2 regions of the Cupriavidus sp. GW822-FHT03E04 genome follow, and region 2 is predicted to be linked to the other one. Evidence: predicted binding sites of a transcription regulator. Region 2 holds the regulator's gene; the other holds the start of a gene.

Region 1 (9,477 bases), on a different contig from region 2:
CGTGCCCAGGAAGCCTCGCGCCTGCCGATCGGCATCGAGCGCAAGCTCTATCGCCTGGTGCCCACGAGCGATGGCGCAGCGAAGGACGGCAAGCCAGCCGAAGCCGCCGCGGCGGGTACGGCCGGCCTGAGCTTCTCGGCCAAGCCGGTCAAGCCGGGCGACAAGCTCGACAGCAACACGCTCTACGTCGATGAAATCGTGCTGAGCCCGCGCCAGGGCACCTATCGCTACGGGCTGGTCGAAGCACCGCTGCCGCCCGGCGGCGAGGTCGAGGGCACGACGTGGGGCCTGCGGATCGACGGCTTGCCCGATCCAGACAATAAGGTCACCGGCCTGCAGCCGTTCCAGCGCGCCGTGACATACGAGATGGGCATGCTGTCGTATCACCAGCCGGTAGTCTCGCTAGAGCGCCCGGTGGTGCTGCGCCAGCTGGTGCGCTTTTCGCTGCCAGGCAAGTTCAACCTGCCCCCGGTGCGCTACTTCCGCATGTACCAGCCAGATGCCAAGGCCCTGCAAGGCGACGGCAAGACGGCGGGTTTCCCCTTGACGGTGGAGTGAGGCGGGCATGAACGGCGCAGCGCGCATGGCCGCCGGCCGTGCCTGGTGGCGACGGCTTGCGGTGCTGGCCGCCGTGGGTGCGGCGTGCGCCGGGCCCGTGCTGGCTGCCACGCTCGCGCCCGCCGAGCCCCTGCGCTTCGCGCGGCTCGCGGGAGCGGACGCGCAATTGTTCGCCCTCGACGGCAACGCCGCCGCGCCCGCTGCCACGCCATTGCCTGCCAGCTTGCAGACCCCATTGGGCAGCGTGTGGAAGCTGTTCGTCTATGGCTACCTGGTCGGCCGCGACAAGCCATCCGATGACTACACCTGCCGTGGTGGTGACCCGGAGGAGGTTTACTGCTGCACGCCCGGCCAGAGCATCGACCGCGAGCGTGCGCTGATTCAATCCTGCGGACGCTATTTCGAGCCGCGGCGGCTGGGTCTGTCCGCTGCGGACTGGCGCCGCTTCTGGAAGGAGGCAGGCGCACCCGCGTGGCTGCAGGACATGCGGGCGATGCAGCCCGCTCGCAACGTGGCCGTTGCCGATCTGCTTGCCGGGCTGCATGCCGTGCCCCCCGCCGCGCAACAGGCAGCCGCCGCGACGCTGGTATCGGTACTGACGGTGGGGCGCGGCGAAGGCACGCTGGCCAACTATGGCAGCCTGCTGCGCGCCAAGACGTGGACCATGCCGGACCCGGCGCGGCCGGGCGCATCCATCGGCGGCGCGGCCGGCTGGCTTGCCGATGGCAGCCCGGTCTGGCTGGGCGGCCCCGGCGCCAGTGCCAATGTGCTGCGCCGTGCGGCGCCCCGCCTGCAGCCGTTGCTGGCCACCGTGCCGGTGCCTGATGATGGCGCCTGCGTGCTGGTCGATATGTTCGAGCGCTATGCGCTGCGCGATCTGCAAGCCGCCGGTACCGGTACCGGCAATGGCACCGGCGCAAGTCGCCAGGCCGTGGCGGATGGCCCGCTCAACGGCACCTATCGCGCCGAGTTTGCCAATGGCAACACCCTGCGCGTGGAGAGCCGTGGCGAACTGATGCTGCTGCGCAAGCCCGGCGCCGCGCCGCGCGTAGTGGGCCGTTTCGGTCTCAATGACTACGTGGCGCGGGTGGTCGAGCGCGAGGGCGACACCACCGAGCCCGAGGCCGCCCGCGCCCTGGCGGTGGCCGCGCGCAGCTACCTGATCCAGCAAGCCACGCGTGAGCAAGGCTGCTTTCATATTGCAGATAGCAGCCGCACCCAGCGTGTGCTGCCACGTGCACCTACCGCCGCGGCGCGGCGTGCCGCTGATGTGACCGATGCGCTGGTGTTGCCCGGCGTGGCCGTGCGTTATCACCACGACGCGAGCGGCCAGGGGCGCATGGCCTGGCTGGAGGCCCGGCGCGCGGCCGGGCAGGGGCAGTCGTTCGATGCCATCCTGGCCCGCTGGTGGCCTCAGGCCACGCTCACCTCGTTCCAGAGCCCCGTGGCCGGCGATTGCCTGGCGGTGGCCAATGCGCGGCAGTGGCTGGCGCAGCGCGCGCCGCACTGGGAGCGCCGGCTGGCGGCGGAGCCGGGCTATGAAACGCCGCCGCTGCCCGCAGTGTGCGAAGTGCGCGAAGGCCGCCCTTATGCCGATGCGCGTCGCAACCGGCTCTATATCCACCGGCTGGCCAGCGAGGACGACCGCATTGCGCTGGCTCACGAATATCTCCATCTTGCATTTGCCCGCCACCCGCGCGGGCAGGACGAAGGCTTTGTCGAAGCCATGGCGCGCAAGCTGGTACGTACGCAAAACCCATCATGAATCTCACCCGTAATCTGTCCTGCAACTGGCGCCACGGCGTGCTGGCCCTGGCCTGCGCCGCGGCGCCGCTGGTGGCCGCGGCCGAGCCGGTTGCCGATCTGGACGGCCCGGTGGGCGGCTGGCGCCACGGCGGCTTGTCCAACGAGCTCGAGCGCCATACCGCCGCTTATCCCAAGCCGCCGGTGGACCGGGGCACGCAGAAGTACCGCACGCTGATCGAGGGGTGCCTGCGCAAGGTCGGCAAGGAGGGCCGCAAGCCGCCCACGCTGGTGGTCAACGGCACGGCCATGCCGCTGTATGCCGACGAGCAGGGGCGCTTCGCGCGGCCGTGGGCGTTTGGCCGGGGCTCCAACAGTGTGGAGATCGTGTCCGCTGATGGCGCCTCGCGCCAGCGCTTGCAGTTCTACGAGGCCGACGCGACCAAGATCCAGGCCAAGCTGCGCGCGGTGTTGACCTGGGACGATCCCAAGGCCGAGGTCGACCTGCATGTGATTTCACCTGACGGTGGCCATGCCTTCTTTGCCAGCCCCTTGCTGCCGGAAGGGGGCGGTCTGGACGTGGATAGCGTGGACGGTGCGGGGCCGGAGATTTTCTCGAGCGCGGCGCCGCGTCCCGGGGTGTGGTTGTTCTATGTGAATTACTGGGGCAATTTCAACGCCGACGGCTACAACTTCGAAAAAGGCAAGAACGATCGCGACCTGATTACCGCTAAGCTCACGCTGATCTACAACGAGAACACGCTCAATGAAAAGCGTGAGACGCTCGTGGTGCCGCTGCGCAAGCTGGGCGAACTGGCGCTGATGAAGTCGGTGCGCTTCTGATCCGACACATCGATCAGGCACACTGATAGCCAGACCGACGCCTAGCCAGAAAGCAGTCGCAAAGAACGCAGGAAGGAACCGTGGATATGCAGCACTCGCCGAAACTAGCCTTGATCAGCCTGACCCTGCCGGCATTGTTGCTGGCCGGCGCCGCGCGAGCCGACGATGCCATCGAGTTCACCACGCCGCGCAACGGCTGGCGCAACTCGGCCGGTGATGCTTCGGCCTATACGCAGGAAGTGCATTACCCGGCGGTGGCGGTCTCCACGCGAGCCGGGCAAGCCGCCAGCGCCATGATTGCCGGGCGCATCCGCGCGGCGCCGAAGTCCGAGGCGGATGCCGCGAGCGCCGCGTCGAGCCCCGCACCCGGCGGGCGCGGGCGGCGCGGTGGCGGCTCGGTTGCCACCCTGGTGGTCAACGGCGTGGCGATGCCGCAGCGGGTTGAGGAGGATGGCCGCTTCTCACGGCCCTACGCCTTCTCGGGCGGCAGCAACAGCGTGGAGATCCGCAGTGCGCAGGGCGCCAGCAAGCGCGTGCAGTTCTACGACGGCTACCAGGGCAAGACCCGTCCGCGCCTGCGCGTGGTGCTGTCGTGGGACAGCGATCAGACCGACCTGGACCTGCATGTGGTGGCGCCCGACGGCCAGCACACCTTCTATGCGAATCGCGTGGCCAGCAACGGCGGCGCGCTCGATGTCGACGTCACCACCGGCTATGGCCCGGAGATCTATTCGATTGCCGCGCCGCCACCCGGCACCTACCTGGTCTATGTGAACTACTACGGCAGCGGCGCCGGTCCCGAAGCCATTACCGTGGCGCAAGTAGCGCTGATCACCGATGAAAACACGCCCAACGAAAAGCAGCAGGTGTTCCGCGTGCCGATGCGCAAGCCCGGCGAACTGACGCTGATCAAGTCCTTCGTCATGAAGTGAGCACCGCGCCGAAACTCTCCAGCACCCCAGCGTCCCGGCACCTCCGGGATCACCCCGGCAGCCCAATCTCCCACAATCCCCATGCAGCAGCAGAAGATCCTGTTCCTCAGTGTTTCCGCCGGCGCCGGCCACATGCGCGCCGCTGAAGCACTGCGTCTTACCGCCGAAGCCGAATTCCCCGGCGTGCAGACGCTTCACCTGGACGTGATGGAATACGTCCCGGCCACGTTTCGCAAGCTCTACACCGACTTCTACATCAAGCTGGTAAACAGCTATCCGGCCCTCTGGGGCATGCTGTACCAGCACACTTCCGAGGCCGACCCGGCAGCGCCGATGCAAAAGCTGCGGCGCGCCGCCGAGCGGCTGAGCACGCGCGCGCTGCGCCGTGCGATCGACGAGTTCGCCCCGGATGCCATCGTCTGCACGCACTTCCTGCCCGCCGAGATCCTGATGCATGAGGTGCGCCGGCAGCGGCTGGCGGTGCCCGTGTGGGTGCAGGTGACGGACTTTGATCTGCACGGCATGTGGGTGATTCCCCATATGACGGGTTACTTTGCCGCCAGCGAGGAAATCGCGTTTCGCATGCGGGCCAGCCGGATCGAGGCTGGCCGCATCCATACCACAGGGATTCCGGTGGTGCCGGCGTTTTCCCATCCGCAGGATCGCCAGGCCTGCGCACAGCATTTCGGGCTCGATCCGGCAAGGCGCACCATCATGCTGATGGGGGGTGGGGCAGGCCTTGGCGGCCTTGATGAAGTGGCCGGCGCGCTGATGCGGCTGGAGCACGATTTCCAGCTGATCGTGCTTGCCGGGCGCAACGAGACCGCGCTGGCGCGGCTCAAGACCCTCGCCGCCGCACACTCCGGGCGGCTCTTTCCCTTCGGCTTTACCAATGAGGTGGAGCGTCTGATGGCGTGCTCCGATCTGGTCATCACCAAGCCCGGCGGCCTGACCACGTCCGAATGCCTGGCGATGGGCGTGCCGATGGTGGTCAATGCGCCGATTCCCGGGCAGGAAGAGCGCAATGCCGATTACCTGCTGGAGCAAGGCGCTGCGCTCAAGGCGGTCGACCTGGTATCGCTCGAATACCGGGTGCGCCTCTTGCTGGCGGAGCCGGCGCGGCTCGACCAGATGCGTGCGCGGGCTAGCGCGCTGGGGCAACCGGCGGCGGCGCGCCGTGTGCTGGAAACCGTGCTCGGGCAATTGGCGCGGTCCGGCCAGCTAGCCGGCCACGGCGGCGCGGCTGCGACGGCGGCGCGTTGAGATGCGCGCGCTGAACCTGTCTTCTTCCACCCGGCACGCGGGCCAGTCCTATCCGTCGCGCCATCCGATGGTGCTGGTGCTGACCGTGGCGTGGACCCTGCTGCTGGCCTATTTCTTCGCTAACGTGGAGATCCAGATCGAGGGCGCCGCGGGCTGGGCGGCCAACCTGCCCACCTGGCGCATCGAGCATCACTGGCTGCTGGATATTTTCTGGGGCGGGCGCCCGATGACGGGGTATCACGCGTGGGTATTCCCCTGCGTGGCGCTGTTCTTCCATTTTTCACTGGTGTTCGGCGGGCGCTGGAACTGGCGCGCCGAGGCGCGCGTGATCGCCTGCATCATGGTGTTCTGGATCAGCGAGGATTTTCTCTGGTTCGTGCTGAACCCGGCATTCGGGCTGGCGCGCTTTGCGCCGAGTTTCGTGCCCTGGCACATCCACTGGTGGGCCGGCGCGCCTACCGATTATTGGGTTTCGCTGGGCGTGGCGGCGGCGTTGCTCTGGCTGTCATGCAGGGGGCCGGTGGGGAATCGTTACAGTTTTTAGGCAAATGCAGTCAATATGCTGTTTGGTGCATATGTTGCGGCGCAATGTGTGACCAATACAACGCTTCTCGCCATTTTGCGGCGGTGCATCGTGGCCCGTTTTGGCGCCATCCTGTTTCCTGGGAGTAGAATCCGGCCCTTGTGTACTTTGTAGCATTCTTATAACAAATGAGCCCCCGTCCTTCGCGCATGGCGTGCATTGACGCTCTCAAGGCGATCAGTTCACAGCTGATCGTGCTGCACCATCTTGCCTTCTATGGCCCCATGTCCGATGCGGCCCACGTGCTGGCGCCCGGTCTGCTCGACTGGTTTTCGCAGTACGCGCGCATCGCCGTGCAGGTGTTCCTCGTCATCAGCGGCTTCCTGGCGGCGCGCAGCGTGGCGCCCGGCGGGCATTTGATGGTGCCGCGCCCCTTGCAGGCAATCTGGCGCCGATATCAGAAGCTGGTGGTGCCCTATACCGCGGCTATCTTGATTGCCATTGCCGGTGCCGCCATCGCGCGCACCTGGATGCATCACGACTCCATTCCCGGTGCCCCCGGCCTGCACCAGTTCCTGGCGCATGTGCTGCTGCTGCACAACGTGCTGGACTTCGATGCCTTGTCTGCCGGCGTCTGGTATGTGGCCATCGACCTGCAGTTGTTCGCCTTGTTGATGGTGGCGTTGTGGGCAGCCCGCCGCTGCGAGCAATGGTTTGACGTGGGCGGCAGCCCGATGGGCCCGCTGGCGGTGGCCGGGCTGGTGCTGGCTTCACTGTTCTGGTTCAACCGTGATGCCACATGGGATATCTGGGCGATTTACTTCTTCGGCGCCTACGGCTTGGGCACGCTGGCCTTCTGGGCATCCGAGCCTGAGCGTTCGCCGGTGGCACTGCTGGTGTTGTGCACCGTGGTGCTGGCAGCGCTGGTCGTGGATTTCCGGCTGCGCATCGCGGTGGCGCTGGCCATCGCGCTCCTGCTCGGCACGGCGCGCCGTGGCGGTTGGCTTGAGCACTGGCCGCAGGCCCAGTTCCTGGCATTTTTCGGGCGTATTTCCTACTCGGTGTTCCTGGTGCATTTCCCGATTTGCCTGGTGGTGAATGCCCTGGTCTTCCATCTGGCTCCGCACCAGCCCCTCCTCAATGCGCTCGGCATGGTGCTGGCCTGGCTGCTCAGCAACGCCGCGGGGGCATTGTTCCATCGCTACGTGGAGAGCGGTGCGCCGTTGCGCGCATTGCGCCTGGCGCTGTGGCCCGCTGCCCACGAGCCGGTCCAGCGGCAGGAGGCGGGGCAGCAACGGTCAACCTGACCGACCGATAGCCCCGATAGTCCCGATAGCGCTTTCGGTTTATCCGAAGGCATAGCCAGCGGCACCCGGCCCCAGCGGCCCGGTGCCGCTTTTGCATGGTGCCTATGCACCAGGACTGGTGCTGGCCGCGGCGCTTGCGCACAGGCACGGTGCGCAAGCGGCATCGTGCGGCGTGCAACACAAGGTAAAAACGAGCATTGGGATATGGCACGAAGGTTGCCTACTATGGAATCGTAAACCTGACCGTTTGGTCAGGATTCTTGTTCCGAGGCTGCCATGTCCGATCATATTGTCCTGACCTCGCACGCGCGCCGCGACAAGCCGGCCGAGCCAATCCACTGGGGGGCCGCCACGGCAGCGGAGCGCGGCCCCGTGATCGCAAGCCTGACCAATCCGGCTCAGCGCAATGTGATCGGCACCCATTCCGGCGCATACGCGGTTTACCGCGCGCTGGCGGTGGCCTCCGGCAAGCTGCAGCGAGACCACCGCGCTGATCTCACCGATACCTCGCCGGCCGAGGTCATCGGGCCTCACCCGCAGTGGAGCGATCCGGACAAGATCGTCTCGATGGATCCCTGGGGCCACCTGGTTTCCAGCGCCTTCGGCGACCGGATCGCCGCGGGCATCGACATCCGTCCCTCGATCGCCATTACGCGTGCCCACATCAATATGCCGGAACTGATGGGCGCCATTGCGGCCGGCCGGCTCACACCCGACGGGCAGATCCTTCATGCCAATGGCGACGTGCGGGTCACCAAAGCCGCGATCGATCCGGTCTGGTACCTGCCGGGGCTGGCGCGCCGCTTCGAGATCAAGGAGAGCATGCTGCGCCGCAGCCTGTTCGAGCAGACCAGCGGCATGTTTCCGGAACTGGTCACGCGCCCCGACCTGAAAGTGTTCCTGCCGCCGATCGGCGGCATGACCCTGTACTTCTTCGGCGATGTCAGCCAGCTTGGCAAGCCCGAGACCAAGGTGGCCTGCCGCGTGCACGACGAGTGCAACGGCTCGGACGTGTTCGGCTCCGACATATGTACCTGCCGGCCGTACCTGGCCCACGGCATCGAGGTGTGCATCGAGATGGCGCAGCAGGGCGGTGTGGGGCTGGTGGTCTATAACCGGAAGGAAGGCCGGGCGCTGGGCGAGGTGACCAAGTTCCTGGTCTACAACGCCCGCAAGCGCCAGGTTGGCGGCGACCGGGCCGAGACTTATTTCGCACGCACGGAATGTATCGCCGGCGTGCAGGACATGCGCTTCCAGGAACTCATGCCCGACGTGTTCCACTGGCTCGGCATCAGGCGTATCGACCGCTGGGCTTCGATGAGCAATATGAAGCACGGGGCGCTGACCGCTCAGGGTATCGAGGTGGTCGAGCAGGTCGCGATTCCCGATGCACTGATCCCGGCCGATGCCCGCGTGGAAATCGACGCCAAGGTGGCGGCTGGCTACTTCACGAGCTATACCCCGCCCGACGCGGAAGAACTTGCGCTGGCCAAGGGTAGAGGACTGCACGAATGAACGAGATACCCGAAGCGGGTGGCGTGCGCGGCGCCGCGAATCCCTTCATCAACGGCGAGGATGATGCCGGTGGCTGGGCCAGTCCCGTGCCGCCGGGCCATCCGGCCGCCGCGTTGCTCACCGGCCAGGCGGTACGCACGCGCTGTGCTGCCGTGACGGATCATGTGGCAGCCGGCGCGTCCGAGCTGTTTACCTGGCATCCGGAGCGGATCCCGGCAGTGGCCGATTACGTGGCGGCCACCATCCGCCAGCGCTATCCCGACCTCAACGTGCCGTACCACAGCCGCTGGCGTCATTTCGAGAGCGGCGGCCCTGGCGAGAAGCTGGACCGCTGGCAGATCCTGTGCGAACGCGGCGGGCTCTCCGGCGAGGCCGACCGTGAGGAGCGCGCCCGCATCGGCATCGACCTGGTGATTCCCAGCGTATTGCTGGATGCCGGCGCAGGCCCGGACTGGCGCTATCGCGATCCTGCCAGCGACCTGTCGCTGACGCGCTCCGAAGGGCTCGGCGTGGCCAGCTTCGACCTGTTCGCGCGCGGCGGCTTCTCCGCCCAGCCGGGGCAGCCGCTGCGCTCCGATGCCGAGCGCCTGATGCGTATCGATGCGTCTTCCATCGCAACCGCGTTCCAGGTGGCCCAGCACAACCCGCTGGTGGGCCTGGATGGACGCGCCGGGCTGTTGCGCCGTCTTGGCGAGGTGGCGCAAGCCACGCCAGCGGTCTTTGGTTCGCCGGCGCGGCTGGGCAACCTGTTCGACTACATCAAGGCGCATGCCAGCTCTGGGCGGATCGAGGC
Region 2 (9,477 bases):
GATCAGGTTCAAGTGGCCGACGAGATCGGCCGCGGACGTGGCTTCACGCGCGAACTCGACATCGAAGGCCCGGTCCGCGCCCTCCAGTCCTGCTACCCAGGAGAGTTTGATATCGGCTGCGTTGTCGTCGAAGATCGACTGCGAGGTGACGCCAGTGAGTTCCATTCGGGTGCTTTCAGGGACGGGCTTTCAGTGCCGGATCAAGGGTGCCATTGCGTCAGCAACTGGTGCACGTCGTCGGGGGTGGGCAGGGTAGCCAGTCCTTCGCGCATCTCGCGGTCGGACAGCAACTGGGCGATCTCGGAGAGAATTTCCAGATGCTGCTGGGTGGCCTGTTCGGGCACCAGCAGGAAGATCAGCAGCGCGACCGGCTTGCCGTCGGGCGACTCGAAGGGGATCGGCTCGGCCAGGCGCATGAAGGCGGCCAGTGGCTGCTTCAGTCCCTTGATGCGGCCGTGGGGGATCGCAACCCCCGCGCCCAGGCCGGTGGACCCGAGCGACTCGCGGGCGAACAGGTTGTCGGTCACGGTCGCGCGCGCTACGCCATGGTTGTTCTCGAAGAGGAGCCCGGCCTGTTCGAACACGCGCTTCTTGCTGGTGACGCTGACGTCGAGGTTGATGTTGCCGGGTGGCAGCAATTTAGCCAAACGATTCATGTGGAATGCGCAGGGTTTTCTAGTAAGCAGGCCCGGGGCCAGGAGGCGTCCCACCGGGCGGAAAGAGGTAAAAAAACCAAGGCCCGAGGTTTCCACCGGGTGTCCCCCCATGCCGGTGTCGGGCGTCTGGCCATTATAGAGCAGGCCCGCTTCCGCTTTGTGCATTGCAATAGCCGATGCGCTCAAGCGGTGCTGCATGCACCGGAATGGCTAGGCCGGTCAACCATGTATTGCACAGCATACACTGGTACATATGCGTTGCGGAATCCCCTGTGTGGCCCGATCGGGTAGGCTGCAACGAAAAAGCCGCGCTCTGGGCGCGGCTTGATTCCATTTTTCAAGGGACTGACACCGACGGCCCGGTATGTGGGCCGCCAGGCACGGTCATTGCTGCATCTGCGATGCGGCCATCTGATACTTGACCGCTTCACGGTCGTGGCTCTGCACGCGATCCTTGTGGCGAATCACCTGCCGGTCGAGCTTGTCGACCAGTGCGTCGATAGCGGCATACAGGTCTTCATGATGCGCTTCGACAAAGATGTCCTTGCCCTTGAGATGTAGATTGATTTCCGCGTACTGCCGCCGGTCCTTTTCTTTTGTATTGTCGACAGAGAGCAGCACACTTACGCCAATGACTTGATCGAAATGCCTGACGATACGCTCCAGTTTCGTTTCCACGTACTCACGCAGAGGGGGCGTGATGTCCAAGTGGTGTCCACTGATCTTGAAGTTCATAGCGTTTCTCCTTCTGAAAGAGCTGCATCAGGCAGGCGATGCAGCTCGGCTACAAAGTCTTACGGAGATTGACCGCGGGAATCTTGAGCGCTTCGCGGTATTTGGCAACGGTACGCCGTGCTACCACAAAGCCTTGCTCGCCGAGCAATTCGGCAATCCGGCTATCGGACAAGGGGTTCCTAGCGTCTTCGGCTCCTATCAATTGCTTGATCAACGCACGGATTGCCGTTGATGAGGCCGCGCCGCCGGTTTCTGTGGATACGTGAGAGCCAAAAAAATACTTCAGCTCGAAAGTCCCCATCGGCGTTGCCATGTATTTATTGGTAGTCACCCGAGAGATGGTGGACTCGTGTAAACCCAGTGTATCGGCAATCTCCCGCAAAACCAAGGGGCGCATCGCAATTTCACCGTGGGTGAAGAAGTTCTTTTGACGTTCGACAATGGCTTGTGCGACGCGCAATATCGTGTCGAACCTTTGCTGGATATTCTTGATCAACCAGCGTGCTTCCTGCAGCTTTTGCTGCAGTCCGGCCGCGCCTGCATCGCCTTTTGCACCGCGCAAAATCTGCGCGTACATGTCGTTGATGCGTAGCCGCGGCATCACATCCGGGTTGAGGTGGGCGATCCATCCGCCGCTCAATTTTCGAACAAAAACATCAGGCACCACGAAGTCCGCTTCTGGCCGGCTGTAGGCATGGCCGGGATAGGGCGCGAGCGAGCGGATCAGTTCATGTGCGGCCTTGAGTTCCGGTTCGTCCACTTGCAGCGCCTTTTTAAGGCGCGTGTAATCGCGCACCGCCAGCAGCTCGAGGTGGTTGGTGACGATGCTCAGCGCCAGTTCGCGCTGCGGATGCTTGAGCCTGCGCAATTGCAGCGCCAGGCACTCGGCGGCGTTGCGTGCCCCGACGCCCGGCGGATCGAAGCTCTGCAGCAGCGTGAGCACAGCCTGGATCTCGTCGACCTCGAACTCGAGCTCCTCCGGCAGCTCGCTGCAGATTTCCTCGAGCGTGGTGCTCAGGTAGCCGTCATCGTCCAGGGACTCGACCAGGAAGATAGCCAGCCCTTTGTCGCGCAGGGAAATCTTGAGCGGCGCCAGCTGTTCCATGAGGTGTTCACGCAGCGTGGGCTCGGCGTCGCGCAGCTGCATCGGGGTTTTTTCGTCGTCTTCGCCTTGCGGGCGGCGGGCGAAGTCGTCCAGGCTCCAGTCGCTGCCGTAATCCTCATTGCTGTCAGAGTAGCTGTCGTCGGCTTCGGGCGCGCCATCGGGGCGGTTCTCGCTGGTGCCCTGGCCATCGGCGGGCGCTGGCGCGGGCGCGCTCTGCAGGTTCACCGAGCCGTCCGAAGACACGCGCAACGGGCTGTCCAGCCAGTCGTTCTCACGCTCGAGCAAGGGGTTCTCGGTCAGCGCCTGTTCCACTTCCTGCTGCAGTTCAAGCGTGGACAGTTGCAGCAGCCGGATCGACTGCTGGAGTTGCGGCGTAAGCGCGAGATGCTGCGAGAGGCGGAGCTGTAGCGACGGTTTCATGCGACCTATTTTATGCCCAACTTCCGTACTGATGGAACGGAAATTGCTATCGCTGGTGTCGCTATGATCGTTTGAAGGATAAAAGGCGACACCGAAGCCGCCCGGGGGGCGATGCGCGGCAGGCGCCGCGCGCCCTTACATGCGGAAGTTCTCGCCCAGGTAGACCTTGCGCACCGACTCGTTGGCGATGATGTCCTCAGGCTGCCCGGACGCCAGCACCGCGCCTTCGCTGATGATGTAGGCGTGGTCGCAGATGCCTAGCGTCTCGCGCACGTTGTGGTCGGTGATCAGCACGCCGATATTGCGTGCCTTGAGGAAGCTGACGATGCGCTGGATTTCGCCAACCGCGATCGGGTCGACGCCGGCGAAGGGCTCGTCGAGCAGGATGAAGCGCGGCGCGGAGGCCAGCGCGCGGGCGATTTCCACGCGGCGGCGCTCGCCGCCGGACAGCGACAGCGCCGGGTTGTCGCGCAGGTGGGCAATCTGCAGGTCATCCAGCAGGGTGTCCAGCCGGCGCTCGATCTCGGCCTTGCCCAGGGGTTTGCCATCGTTGAGCTGCAGCTCCAGCACTGCGCGGATGTTTTCCTGCACATTGAGCTTGCGGAACACGGAGGCTTCCTGCGGCAGGTAGGACAGGCCCATGCGTGCTCGCTCATGGATGGCCAGGCCGCTGATGTGTTTGTCGTCGAGCACGATATCGCCTTCGTCCAGCGCCACCAGCCCCACGATCATGTAGAACGACGTGGTCTTGCCCGCGCCGTTGGGGCCCAGCAAGCCGACCACCTCGCCGCTCTTCACGTCGAGCGACACGTCCTTGACCACGGTGCGCGAGCCGTAGCGCTTCTTCAGGTGGCGCACGACCAGCGTGCTGCTGTCCTTCAGGGTGGCGGGCTGGGACGGTGCGGTTTGGGTAGCGGTCATGAAGGTGAAGTCAGAATCCGTGGATCAGGGACGTGGCGGCGTCAGGTCAGGGGTTGACGGGGGCAGTTGCCGGCTTGAGCGGCAGCGGATTGGCTGCGGCACCGCTGGCGGGCTGCTCCTGGCGGGGCGACAGCACGGCGCGCACGCGGCCCGACGGGCTGCCCGCGGTCGCGTTCTCGGCGCCGCCGCTGGCCGTGTAGAACTCGTTGCGGCTGTCATAGGTGATCACCGCGCCGCGGATCTCGTCGACCAGCTTGGCGCCGGCCAGGCGGGCCATGCGGGCGCGCCCGATCAGCTTGGACAACTCCTGCTTGCCGTCATATTCGATGCGGTCGCCCCAGCCATCGATGTACTCGTCGACGTTGTCGCGCTTCTGGCGGATATAGGCTTGCTTGCCGCCCTTGGAGGTCGCGACCGCGTACTGGTAGCCCTCGGGATCGGTACGGACTTCGGCTGCGTCGGATTTGAGCACCATGGTGCCCTTGGTCAGCACCACGTTGCCAGTCAGTACATAGACCTGCTTGACGTCATCGTAGCTGGCATTGTCGGCCTCCAGGACCAGCGGCTTTTCGCGGTCGGCCTTTTCGGCGCTGGCGGGCGCGGCCAGCGTGAGGCCCAGGACGGCGGCCAGCGTCAGCAAAGCGGCCGTGCTGCGGCGCAGACAGGACGAAGTCGTCGGGAATGGATTCATGTTGGCGTGATGGCGGTTGACGCGGGCGGTTGGTGCCCGCGGGCGGCTTCGGGGCTACTTCGTGGGACTCGCCGGCGGCGGCCCCGTGATGATGGTGCCGCGTACGTTACCCAGCAATTGTACTTCGCGAGTGACATTGTTGAAGACCAGGCCGTTGGCGGTCATCACCGACGGGCCGCGGGTCAGCTTGACAGCCTTGTCGGTCTTGACGATGTCATCGTTCACCAGCACCTGGAAATACTCCGAGGCGGCCGTCATCTGCGGATCCTTGGCGGGGTCGGGGCCCTGGGTACGCACGATGAAGGCATTGCCGAACAGGTCGATGACCGAGCCTTCCGCGTTCATCGTGCCGCGATCAGAGTGGCCGGTGACGGGCGGACGGTCGATTTCATAGGAGCGCATGGCCGGGCGCGTCACTTCGTAGGTCTGGTCGTCCTCGAAGTGGATCATCTTGTCGCCGGTGAAGCGCAGCTTGGTGTTGCCGTCCTCGGCAAGCTCGGTCGCGGAAAAACGGATCATGTAGTAATCCGGTTCATGCTTCTTGCCTACCGGCCCGGTGTCCGCTTCTTTCGGGGAGTTGACCTGCACCAGCCAGAAGGTGCTGCCCGCCACCAGTGCCATCAGCAGCAGGGGCAGGGCTCGCATGGCAAGCCGGCTCAGGGAGGACAGGATTTCCCGCATAGGCATGGGCTGGCCTCAGATGACCTTGGCGCGGGTCAGGTCGTGGATGTGGAGCGCGCCGACCAGGCGCCGCTCTGCGTCGACCACCAGCATCTGGTTGATGCGGTTCGCCTCCATCACCTGCACGGCTTCCACGGCCAGCTGGTCCGGCCCGACGGTATGCGGTGTGCGGTGCATGACCTCGCTGATGGGTACGGTCTTCCAGTCGCGCGGGGTTTCGAGCAGGCGGCGCAGGTCGCCATCGGTGAAGACGCCGATCAGGCGGTCGTCCGGGTCCACCACCGCGGTCATTGCCATGCCTTTGCGGGTGATTTCCATCAGGGCCTGTGCCAGCGGCGTGCTCTCGCGTACCTTGGGCACCGCGTTGCCGCTGCGCATGACGTCGCGCACGTGGGTCAGCAGCTTGCGCCCGAGCGCGCCGCCCGGATGCGAGCGGGCAAAGTCTTCCTCGCCGAAGCCGCGGGCATCCAGCACCGCCACCGCGAGCGCGTCGCCCATCGCCAGTGCGGCGGTGGTGCTGGCGGTCGGGGCCAGGTTGAGCGGGCAGGCTTCTTTTTCCACGCCGGCATTGAGGTGCGCGTCGGCCAGCTGGGCCAGCGTGGAGGCGGGGTTGCCGGTCACGGAGATGAGCTTGGCGCCGATGCGCTTGACGATCGGGACAATCGAAAGCAACTCGGCGGTCTCTCCGGAATTGGAAAAGGCGATCAGCACATCGTCGCGCGTGACCATGCCCAGGTCGCCGTGGCTGGCCTCGGCCGGATGCACGAAAAACGCGGGCGTGCCGGTCGAGGCCAGCGTGGCCGCGACCTTGCGGCCGATGTGGCCCGACTTGCCGATGCCGGACACGACGACGCGCCCGCTGCAATTGAGCGTCAGTTGCACGGCTTGCGCAAATCCGTCGTCCAGGCGGCCTGCGAGGGCAGCGACGGCGTCGGCTTCGATCTGGAGGGTTTCGCGAGCGAGCCTAAGTGCTCGATCCGCATTGAAATTAGCTATCATGGCGACGAAGTATACCAACGAATGCGATGGCGCTTGGGCTGTTCCTGGGATCGGGCGGCCGGGGCGGCCATCGCGCTTGCCGTAATCCGCCGGCAGGGCCGCCCGCACCGGGCCGGCCCGGTGCCCGGCGCGGCGTACCCTGACCCTGTCGATGCACTCTCCGCTGGACCTTACCCTTGTCCTGCTGGCCGCCGCCGTGTTTGGCGTGGTCGCGTTTCGCATGTTGCAGTTGCCGCCGATGCTGGGGTACCTGGTCGTGGGCATCCTGATCGGGCCGCATGCGCTCGGCCTGGCCAGCGATACCGCGCAAACCAAATACCTGGCCGAGTTCGGCGTGGTCTTTTTGATGTTCTCGATCGGCCTGGAGTTCAGCCTGGGCAAGCTCAAGGCGATGAAGCGGCAGGTGTTCGGCCTGGGCGGCTCGCAGGTGGTGCTGTCGCTCCTGGCCGTGATTCCGGCGAGCTGGGCGTTCAACTGGCTGTTTCCGCTGTCCTGGCAGGCCTCGGTGGCGCTGGGCGGCGCGCTGGCCATGTCATCCACCGCCATCGTGTCCAAGATGCTGTCGGAGCGGCTGGAGCTGGAGAGCGAGCACGGGCGCAACATCATCAGCATCCTGCTGTTCCAGGACCTGGCCGTGGTGCCGCTGCTGATCGTGATCCCGGCGCTCTCGCGCGATCCGGGCGACCTGATGATGGCGCTGGGCCTGGCCACGGTGAAGATCGTGGTGGCCCTGAGCCTGATCTTCTTCGTCGGCCAGCGCTTCATGAGCCGCTGGTTCCACATCGTGGCGGCGCGCCGCTCGCAAGAGCTGTTCATGCTCAACCTGCTGCTGGTCACGCTGGGCATGGCCGCGCTGACCGAGCGGCTAGGCCTTTCGATGGCGCTGGGCGCCTTCATGGCCGGCATGCTGATCTCCGAGACGCCGTATCGCCATCAGGTGGAGGAGGACATCAAGCCCTTCCGCGATGTGCTGCTGGGGCTGTTCTTCGTCACCATCGGCATGCTGCTCAATATCCATGTGGTGCTCGATCACTTGTGGCTGGTGCTGGCGCTGCTGGTGGTGCCCATTGTCTTCAAACTGGTGCTGATCTCCGGCCTGGCCCGCTTGTTCGGTTCGCGCCAGGGGGTGGCGATCCGTACCGGCCTGGGCCTAGCGCAGGCCGGCGAGTTCGGCTTTGTGCTGCTTAACCAGATCGACGGCCTGAACCTGGTCGACCCGGTGCTGATCCAGGTCATCCTGGCCTCGATGCTGTTGTCGATGCTGGCGGCACCGTTCCTGATCCAGTACAGCGACGCCATCGTGCTGCGCTTTACCGCCAACGAATGGCTGATGCAGTCGCTCAACATGACGCGCATCGCGGTGCAGAGCCTGCAGACCGAGAAGCACGCCATCATCTGCGGGTTTGGCCGCAGCGGCCAGAACCTGGCGCACATGCTGGAGCGCGAGGGCATTACCTACGTGGCGCTGGACCTCGACCCGGACCGGGTGCGCGAAGCCGCCGGCGCGGGCGATACCGTGGTGTACGGCGATGCGGGCCGGCGCGAGGCGCTGATCGCGGCGGGCCTGCATCGCGCGGCCGCCTTGATCATCACTTACAACAACACGCCCTCGGCCCTCAAGGTGCTGCACCATGTGCAGGAACTGGAGCCGGCGCTGCCCGTGATCGTGCGCACCATGGACGACTCGGAGCTCGATATCCTGCAAAAGGCGGGCGCCACCGAGGTGGTGCCGGAAAGCATCGAGGGCAGCCTGATGCTGGCCTCGCACGCGCTGGTGCTGCTGGGCGTGCCGATGCGGCGCGTGGTGCGCGGGGTGCAGGAGGCGCGCGATGCGCGCTATAGCCTGCTGCGCGGCTACTTCCACGGCCGTGACGACGAGGAAGACATGGTGGAGCGAGAGTCCGTGCGGCTGCACTCCATTTCGCTTGGCCCGGAGGCCACGTCGGTGGGGCGGCGCCTGGGCGCGCTCGGGCTGGACCGTATCGGGGTGGAAGTGACGGCGGTGCGCCGGCGTGGCATCCGCGCGTTCGATCCGGAGCCCGATACCGTACTGGAGCCGGGCGATATCGTGGTCTTGCGCGGCCAGCCAGAGGCGCTGGAAGCGGCCGAGGCGCGCATGCTGGCCGGCTGAGCCTGCGCTATGCGCTCAGTGGCCGCAAGTTCGGGTTCATGCCGCCACGCGGCTGCCGGTGTGCGCCTCTTCCGCCCACGATGCCGGCAGGCCCTCTAGCACGGAGCGCGCGTCGAGCGAGCCGATCGGGACGCGCGGGTCGGCGGGAATGCGGCCTTCGCCTTGCAGCATCAGGTAGCGCAGGCAGCATACGCGCAGGAAGGACGTGAAGTTTGCCGCCTCGCCCCGGTAGGCCACCAGTTCGTCGTGCAGCCGGGTGATGAGCTGGCCCACGCTCATGCCATCGCGGCGTGCCAGCGTTTCGAGCACTTCCCAGAACAGGCTTTCCAGCCGGATGCTGGTGGCCACGCCATGCAGCCGGAGCGAGCGTGACTGGCCCTGGTACGACTGCGGGGTAGCCCGGATGAAGATTTCACACATAGAAGAACTCCCGTGCTTAACGGCCCGCGATAGCCCTAGGTGGGCTCGCGGGCCGCGTTCGGTAGCCTCTAATGTACGATCCTGGTGCCCAGGACGGCAAGGAACTGCGCCAGCCACGCCGGGTGCGCGGGCCAGGCCGGTGCGCTTACCAGGTTGCCATCCGTGTAGGCCTGGTCGACTGGAATGTCGGCATATTTTCCGCCCGCCAGGCGCACTTCGGGCGCGCAGGCCGGATAGGCCGAGCAGGTCCGGCCTTCCAGCACGCCGGCCGCGGCTAGCAGCTGGGCGCCGTGGCACACCGCGGCGATTGGTTTGTTGGTGCTGGCAAAGTGCCGCACGATTTCCAGCACCCGCTCGTTCAGGCGCAGGTATTCCGGGGCGCGCCCGCCCGGGATGACCAGCCCGTCGTAGGCCGCCGGATCCACATCGGCAAAACTCGCGTTCAGCGCGAAGTTGTGGCCGCGCTTTTCGCTATAGGTCTGATCGCCCTCGAAATCATGGATGGCGGTGGGGCAGCTGGCGCCGGCCGCCTTGTCCGGACACACCGCATGGACCGTGTGGCCCACCATCTGGAGTGCCTGGAAAGGCACCATGGTTTCATAGTCTTCGGCGTAGTCGCCGACCAGCATCAAGATCTTTTTCGCCATCGCTGTCTCCTGTATGGTTACGGTTGTCCTGGGGGAGCCACGCCGCAAAGCGTGCCATCCGCCCAGGCGTT

What was found. Region 2 encodes sigma-54, which starts transcription at its own class of promoters, with help from an activator protein. Its sites were predicted from a motif close to TGGCANGNAANCTGCTTT; they were not measured.
Region 1: the regulator sigma-54 is predicted to act here: its motif matches at 7,375-7,392, upstream of AC1RQC_RS13945 (GTP cyclohydrolase II).

Annotation. Positions count from the first base shown of each region.
Region 1 is NZ_JBXANI010000008.1:307,658-317,134, forward strand. It holds gene AC1RQC_RS13910 (alpha-2-macroglobulin family protein) at 1-558, shown strand, start outside; gene AC1RQC_RS13915 (DUF2300 domain-containing protein) at 566-2,323, shown strand; gene AC1RQC_RS13920 (YfaP family protein) at 2,320-3,144, shown strand; gene AC1RQC_RS13925 (YfaP family protein) at 3,231-4,076, shown strand; gene AC1RQC_RS13930 (MGDG synthase family glycosyltransferase) at 4,158-5,339, shown strand; gene AC1RQC_RS13935 (hypothetical protein) at 5,407-5,883, shown strand; gene AC1RQC_RS13940 (acyltransferase family protein) at 6,051-7,169, shown strand; gene AC1RQC_RS13945 (GTP cyclohydrolase II) at 7,446-8,684, shown strand; gene AC1RQC_RS13950 (URC4/urg3 family protein) at 8,681-9,477, shown strand, end outside.
Region 2 is NZ_JBXANI010000016.1:161,151-170,627, forward strand. It holds gene hprK (HPr(Ser) kinase/phosphatase) at 1-165, opposite strand, end outside; gene ptsN (PTS IIA-like nitrogen regulatory protein PtsN) at 201-656, opposite strand; gene hpf (ribosome hibernation-promoting factor, HPF/YfiA family) at 1,041-1,391, opposite strand; gene AC1RQC_RS23915 (RNA polymerase factor sigma-54) at 1,441-2,916, opposite strand; gene lptB (LPS export ABC transporter ATP-binding protein) at 3,052-3,837, opposite strand; gene lptA (lipopolysaccharide transport periplasmic protein LptA) at 3,884-4,528, opposite strand; gene lptC (LPS export ABC transporter periplasmic protein LptC) at 4,583-5,209, opposite strand; gene AC1RQC_RS23935 (KpsF/GutQ family sugar-phosphate isomerase) at 5,225-6,208, opposite strand; gene AC1RQC_RS23940 (monovalent cation:proton antiporter family protein) at 6,360-8,339, shown strand; gene AC1RQC_RS23945 (ribbon-helix-helix domain-containing protein) at 8,376-8,759, opposite strand; gene AC1RQC_RS23950 (DJ-1/PfpI family protein) at 8,828-9,406, opposite strand.